DNA from 2 places in the Streptomyces sp. NPDC047130 genome. Region 1 is predicted to be linked to the other one. Evidence: riboswitches for the same ligand, from Rfam matches in the RefSeq annotation. Region 1 holds a riboswitch; the other holds the start of a gene.
What was found. Region 1 has a riboswitch for thiamine pyrophosphate ahead of thiC (phosphomethylpyrimidine synthase ThiC). Riboswitches for the same ligand answer to the same signal wherever they lie in the genome.
Positions count from the first base shown of each region.

Region 2: linked by a shared signal. The riboswitch ahead of ABZ836_RS21240 (thiamine ABC transporter substrate-binding protein) and the one ahead of thiC (phosphomethylpyrimidine synthase ThiC) in region 1 are both predicted to bind thiamine pyrophosphate.

Region 1 is NZ_JBEYUK010000019.1:49,578-53,324, reverse strand. Features, by position in the region: partial or broken gene thiC (phosphomethylpyrimidine synthase ThiC) at 78-1,835, opposite strand; TPP riboswitch at 1,828-2,004, opposite strand; gene ABZ836_RS21820 (YibE/F family protein) at 2,076-3,518, shown strand; gene ABZ836_RS21815 (SsgA family sporulation/cell division regulator) at 3,674-3,747, opposite strand, start outside.
Region 2 is NZ_JBEYUK010000018.1:42,451-46,197, forward strand. Features, by position in the region: gene rlmN (23S rRNA (adenine(2503)-C(2))-methyltransferase RlmN) at 1-943, shown strand, start outside; TPP riboswitch at 972-1,077, shown strand; gene ABZ836_RS21240 (thiamine ABC transporter substrate-binding protein) at 1,160-2,236, shown strand; gene ABZ836_RS21245 (iron ABC transporter permease) at 2,302-3,747, shown strand, end outside.

The sequences.
Region 1 (3,747 bases):
AGGCCGCCGACGGGTCAGGCCCGGCCCGCCCCCTCCGGCTGTCCGGGCCGCTCGGCGCGTTCCGGCCGTTCCGGTCGTTCCGTCAGCGGCACGTAGACCCGGTTGCCGCCCGCCGCGAACTCCTTCGACTTCTGGAGCATCCCCTCGGCGACCTCCTCCGCCGAGGCGGCCGCCCCGGCGTCACCACCGAACCGCTCGTTGATGTCCCGGCTGATCCGCATGGAGCAGAACTTCGGCCCGCACATGGAGCAGAAGTGCGCCGTCTTCGCCGGTTCGGCCGGCAAGGTCTCGTCGTGGAACGCCCGCGCCGTGTCCGGGTCCAGCGAGAGGTCGAACTGGTCCTCCCACCGGAACTCGAACCGCGCGTCGGAGAGCGCGTCGTCCCACTCCTGCGCGCCCGGATGCCCCTTGGCCAGGTCCGCGGCGTGCGCGGCGATCCGGTAGGTGATCACACCGGTCTTCACGTCGTCCCGGTCGGGCAGCCCCAGGTGTTCCTTGGGGGTGACGTAGCACAGCATCGCCGTACCCCACCAGGCGATCATCGCGGCGCCGATGCCGGAGGTGATGTGGTCGTACCCCGGAGCGATGTCCGTGGTCAGCGGGCCGAGCGTATAGAACGGAGCCTCATCGCAGACCTCCTGCTGCAGGTCGATGTTCTCCTTGATCTTGTGCATCGGGACGTGTCCCGGGCCCTCGATCATCGTCTGCACTCCACAACGCCTGGCGATACGGCCGAGTTCCCCCAGCGTGTGCAACTCGGCGAACTGCGCCTCGTCGTTGGCGTCGGCGATCGACCCGGGCCGCAGACCGTCGCCCAGCGAGTAGGTGACGTCGTAGGCGGCCAGGATCTCGCTCAGTTCCTCGAAGTTCTCGTAGAGGAAGCTCTCCTTGTGGTGCGCGAGACACCAGGCGGCCATGATCGACCCGCCCCGGGAGACGATGCCCGTCTTCCGCCCGGCCGTCAGCGGCACGTACGCCAGCCGCACACCGGCGTGCACGGTCATGTAGTCCACGCCCTGCTCCGCCTGCTCGATCACCGTGTCCCGGTAGATCTCCCAGGTGAGCTCCTCCGCCTTGCCGTCGACCTTCTCCAGCGCCTGGTAGAGCGGAACGGTACCGATGGGGACGGGGGAGTTGCGCAGCACCCACTCGCGGGTGGTGTGGATGTTCCGCCCGGTGGAGAGGTCCATGACCGTGTCGGCGCCCCAGCGGGTCGCCCAGGTCATCTTCTCCACCTCCTCCTCGATCGAGGAGGTCACCGCCGAGTTGCCGATGTTGGCGTTGACCTTCACCAGGAACCGCTTGCCGATGATCATCGGCTCGATCTCCGGATGGTTCACGTTGGCCGGCAGCACCGCCCGTCCCGCGGCGATCTCCTCGCGCACGACCTCCGGCGGGACGTCCTCCCGGATGGCCACGAACTCCATCTCGGGCGTGATCTCACCCCGTCGCGCGTAGGCGAGCTGGGTGACGGGGCCGCCGTCCCGGGCGCGGCGCGGTCGCCGAGGCTGGCCCGGGAAGACCGCGTCCAGGTTCCGCAGTCCGCCCCGCGGCGTGGTGTGGCGGATGCCGTCGTCCTCGGGGCGGACCGGACGGCCCGGATACTCCTCGGTGTCCCCGCGGGCGATGATCCAGTTCTGCCGCAGCGGCGGCAGGCCCCGGCGGACGTCGGTGTCCACCGCCGGATCGGTGTACGGGCCGGAGGTGTCGTACAGCGACACCGCGCGGCCGTTGGTGAGGTGGACCCGTCGTACCGGCACGCGGATGTCGGGGCGGGAACCCTCGACATGGCCCTTGTGCCAACGAGCAGGCGTGCGTGCTTCCTTGTCGGTCATGAGACCTACTCCCTACGCCGGCATTACCCGGTAACAGGTTCGGCGGTCGACGCAGCGGTCTCCGGCGCGATGTTTCCCGTGAAACATCGTCTGTGCGCCCTGTGAACCAGGGCGGAACGGAGGTCAGCGTCCTCTCAGCCCGGTGCTCCGAGCTCCCGCGTGTGCAAAGGTGACCCCACGCTAGCGTCCCGCCGGGCGCGGTGAACAGTAGGCCTCTGTCACTCTTGGGATGATCTGTCCGTGAGCACCATGCAACCGCCTCCCGAACCGCAGCGTCCCTCCTCCGACGCACACGTGCCTCACGGCCATGCGCAGCACGGCCCCCGCCCCGACCGCGGTCGCGGCCCCGGCCCGGCGCCCGAACCCGCCGCCCCCGGACACGGGCACGGGCACGGGCACAGTCACAGCCACAGCCACGCCCATGGACCGGCCGCACCGGCCTCCCGCCGGCTCCGGCGGATCATCGCCGCCGTCCTGGTGCCGTTCGCCGCCGCCGTGGTGGTGGGGCTGCTGGCCCTCTGGCCCGGCGGCGCCCCGGACCACGAGCGTTCCGGCGTGGGCTTCGACCGGCACACCGAGCAGGCCACCGTGACCCGCGTCGAGAAGACGACCTGCGGGCAGCAACAGGACCAGAAGCAGGAGTGCACGCTGGCCACGGTGCGCATCGACACCGGCAAGGACCAGGGCCGCACCTTCGTCGAGACGGTCCAGCGCGACCAGTCACGGCAGTTGGCGAAGGGCGACTCGGTGATCGTCGCCTACGAGCCGACGGCGCCCAAGGAACTGCAGTACTCCGTGATGGACATGGACCGCAAGTTGCCGCTGACACTGCTGGCGGGCATCTTCGCGGTGGCGGTCGTGGTCGTGGGCCGGCTGCGCGGCCTGATGGCGCTGATCGCGCTGGCGGTGAGCTTCCTGGTGCTCACCCTGTTCATCCTTCCGGCCATCCTGCAGGGATCGAATCCCCTGCTGGTGGCGGTGGTCGGCTCCAGCGCCATCATGCTGATCGCGCTCTACCTCTGCCACGGGCTGTCGGCCCGGACATCGGTGGCGGTCCTGGGCACCCTGGTGTCGCTGCTGCTGATCGGCGTCCTGGGCTCGGTGTTCATCGGCTGGGGCGACCTCACGGGCAACACCGACGACAACACGGGCCTGATCCACGGTCTCTACCCGCAACTCGACATGAGCGGTCTGCTCCTGGCCGGCATCATCATCGGTTCCCTCGGTGTCCTCGACGACGTCACCGTCACCCAGACCTCCGCGGTGTGGGAACTCCACGAGGCCAATCCCTCGCTCGGGCCGCGCGGGCTCTACCGGGCCGGTCTGCGCATCGGCCGGGACCACATCGCCTCGGTGGTCAACACCCTGGTCCTCGCCTACGCGGGTGCGGCGCTGCCCCTGCTGCTGCTCTTCTCCATCGCGCAGAGCAGCGTGGGTTCGGTGGCCAACAGCGAGCTGGTCGCCCAGGAGATCGTGCGCACCCTGGTCGGTTCCATCGGACTGGTGGCCTCGGTGCCGGTGACCACCGCGCTGGCCGCCCTGGTGGTCTCCGCCGACCGTCCCGGGCCGGGCGGCTCCGGCGCTCCCCGGCCGGCCGGCCGGGGAGTCGGGCGCTCGGCCGGGCAGGCCTCCGGCCGGAGCTCCGGCGGGCGGGGGACCCGGGGGCGTCGCCGCCGCCGCTGATCCTGCTGCTCCTGCTGATCACCGGGCGTCGTCCCGCGTCGGGTTCCGGCGCGGGCGCCCGCGGCCGGTGGGGCGGAGGAGGAGCCCCGGCGCCCTTCCGGCCGCCGGGCGGAAGCGTTCCTTCACAGGCAGCGACGCGGGCCACGGCGACGGGGTCAGCCGGCGCTCTGCTCCTCGGCCAGGATGCGGTCCAGCGCCTCGTCCAGGTGGGCGTCGAAATCGGCCAGCG
Region 2 (3,747 bases), on a different contig from region 1:
CGCGCACGACCCGGAGCAGTGGACGGACATCCCCGCCGCCTCGCGGGACAAGCTGCGGGAGGCGCTGCTCCCGGAGCTGATGACCCCGCTGCGGCACCTGTCCACGGACGAGGGCGCCACCCGCAAGACGCTCTGGAAGATGTTCGACGGCACGCTCGTCGAGTCGGTGCTGATGCGCTACCCGGACCGGGTGACGATGTGCATCAGCTCGCAGGCCGGGTGCGGCATGAACTGCCCGTTCTGCGCCACCGGCCAGGCCGGACTGGACCGGAACCTGTCGACGGCGGAGATCGTGCACCAGATCGTCGACGGCATGCGCGCGCTGCGCGACGGGGAGATCCCCGGCGGCCCGGCGCGGCTCAGCAACATCGTGTTCATGGGCATGGGCGAGCCGCTCGCCAACTACAACCGGGTGGTCGGCGCCATCCGCCGGCTCACCGACCCGGAGCCCGACGGCCTCGGCCTGTCGCAGCGCGGCATCACCGTGTCCACGGTCGGCCTGGTGCCCGCCATCAACCGGTTCGCCGACGAGGGCTTCAAGTGCCGCCTGGCGATCTCGCTGCACGCCCCCGACGACGAGCTGCGCGACACGCTGGTCCCGGTGAACACGCGCTGGAAGGTGCGGGAGGTGCTGGACGCAGGCTGGGAGTACGCCGCGAGGTCCGGGCGCCGGCTGTCCATCGAGTACGCGCTGATCCGCGACATCAACGACCAGGCCTGGCGCGGCGACCGGCTGGGCCGCCTGCTCAAGGGCCGGCCCGCGCACGTCAACCTGATCCCGCTGAACCCGACGCCGGGCTCCAAATGGACCGCCTCGCGGCCCGAGGACGAGAAGGCGTTCGTCGAGGCGATCGCCGCGCACGGCGTGCCGGTCACGGTGCGTGACACGCGCGGTCAGGAGATCGACGGGGCCTGTGGTCAGCTCGCCGCCACCGAGCGGTAATCTGGCCACACCACACATCCGAATAGCGATTATCCGACAGGGGAGCGCCACAGCGCTGAGAGTGCGGTACCGACCGCAGACCCTCTGAACCTCGCCCAGGTCATTCTGGGTAGGGAGTTCGGGCACCTCGAGCTGTTGCGCCCTGCCCGGGAACGGTCCGCCGTTCCCGGGCAGGGCCGCGTCTCTTCCTGGTCACCCAGGAGGAAAACCGTGTACATGCGCAGGAAGTCCGCCGCCGCGACGGCGGCCGTTCTCGTCCTCGCCCTCGCCGCGTGCGGCGGCTCCGGCGGCTCCGGGGACGACGTGCAGGAGTCCGGCGGGAAGACCGTGACCCTGATCAGCCACGACTCGTGGGCCGCCTCCAAGGAGGTGATCGCCGAGTTCGAGAAGACCTCCGGGTACAAGCTCAAGGTCCTGGAGGACGGCGACGCCGGGCAGGCCCTCAACAAGGCCGTGCTCACCAAGGACCACCCGCAGGGCGACGTCCTCTTCGGCGTGGACAACACGCTGCTCTCCCGCGCCCTCGACAACCAGCTCTTCGACCCGTACGAGGCCGAGGAGGCGGCGCGGATCGGCGAGGGGTTCCGGGTCGAGGGCGACGCGGCCACGCCGGTCACCACCGGCGACGTCTGCGTGAACTACGACAAGGCGTACTTCGAGAAGGAGGGCCTCGAGCCGCCGAACAGCTTCGACGACCTGGTCGAGCCCGCGTACAGGAACCTGCTGGTCACCGAGAACGCCGGCACGTCCTCCCCAGGCCTGGGCTTCCTACTGGGCACCGCCGCCGAGTACGGGGACGACGGCTGGCAGGACTACTGGAAGAAGCTCCGGGCCAACGGCGTGAAGGTGGTCAGCGGCTGGGAGCAGGCGTACAACGAGGAGTTCTCCGGCTCCGCCGGCGGCAAGCAGGCGGGCGGCGACCGGCCGCTGGTCGTCTCCTACGCGTCCTCCCCGCCGGTGGAGGTGATCTACGCCGACCCGCAGCCCGAGGAGGCGCCGACCGGCGTGGCCACCGGGACCTGCTTCCGCCAGATCGAGTACGCGGGCCTGCTGAAGAACGCCGCGAACCCCGAGGGCGGCAAGGCGCTGCTGGACTTCCTGGTCTCCAAGACCTTCCAGGAGGACCTGCCGCTCAACATGTTCGTCAACCCGGTCCGGTCCGACGCCGCGCTGCCGGAGGCGTTCACCGAGCACGGCGCCGTCGCCGAGGACCCGAGGACCCTGGCGCCCGAGAAGATCGCCGCCAACCGTGACGAGTGGATCGACCGGTGGACCTCCCTCGTCGTGCGGTGACCAGCACCGGCACCAGCACCGGCACCGGCACCCGGCTGCGGAGCGGCGCGGCGCGGCTCGGCCTGATGGCCGTGCCCGTCGCGTTCTTCGCGGTCTTCTTCGCCCACCCCGTCGTCGCCATCGTCCTGCGCGGACTGCGTGGCGAGGACGGGGCGTGGCGGATCGGGGAGGCCGCGGGGGTGCTGGGGCGGCCGGAGGTCCGCGAGGTCCTCTGGTTCACGCTCTGGCAGGCGCTGGCCTCCACGGCGCTCACCCTGGTGATCGCGCTGCCCGCCGCCTACGTGTTCGCCCGGCTGCGCTTCCCCGGACGGGAGCTGCTGCGGGCGGTCGTCACCGTGCCGTTCGTGCTGCCGACGGTGGTGGCCGGCACCGCCTTCCTCGCCGTGATCGGGCGCGGCGGGCTCACCGACACCTGGTGGGGCCTCCGGCTGGACGGCACGGTGTGGGCGATCCTGCTCGCCCACGTCTTCGTGAACTTCGCGGTGGTGGTCCGCACCGTCGGCGGGCTGTGGGCCCAGCTGGACCCGGGGCAGGAGGAGGCCGCCCGGATGCTCGGGGCCTCCCGGTTCACGGCCTGGCGCACGGTGACCCTGCCGGCCCTCGGGCCCGCGGTGGCCGCCGCCGCAGTGATGATCTTCCTCTTCACCTTCACCTCCTTCGGCATCGTGCAGGTCCTCGGCGGGCCCGGCGTCTCCACGCTGGAGACGGAGATCTACCGCAGGACCGCCGACCTGCTGGACCTGTCCACGGCCGCGGTGCTCAGCCTGGTCCAGTTCGCCGCGGTGGGCGGCGTGCTCGCCGTGCACGCCTGGACGGTGCGCCGGCGGGAGGCCGCGCTGCGGCTCGTCGACCCCGCCACCACCGCCCGCCCGCCCCGCGGGGCCGGGCAGCGGCTGCTGCTCGCCGGGGTGCTGCTGGTGACCGCGGTGCTGATCGTGCTGCCGCCGGCGGTGCTGGTGCAGCGGTCCCTGGCGGCCGGGTCCGGCTACTACCGGGCGCTGACCGAGTCCGACGGCGGTGCGTTCCTGGTCCCGCCGATCGAGGCCGTGGCGAACTCGCTGGAGTACGCGGTGGCGGCCACCGCGATCGCGGTGCTGATCGGCTCCCTCGCGGCCGCCGCCCTCGCCCGGCGGGACGCGGGACGGTGGATGCGCGGCTTCGACGCGCTGCTCATGCTGCCGCTGGGCGTCTCCGCGGTCACCGTCGGCTTCGGCTTCCTGATCGCCCTCGACGAACCGCCGCTGGACCTGCGCGCCACCTGGATCCTGGTCCCGCTGGCGCAGGCACTGGTCGGCGTGCCGTTCGTGGTGCGGACCATGCTGCCCGTGCTGCGCGCGGTCGACCACCGGCTGCGGGAGGCCGCCGCCGTGCTGGGTGCCTCGCCGTGGCGGGTGTGGCGCGAGGTGGACCTTCCCCTGGTGCGGCGGGCGCTGCTGATCGCCGCCGGGTTCGCCTTCGCGGTGTCCCTCGGCGAGTTCGGGGCGACGGTGTTCATCGCGCGGCCCGACAAC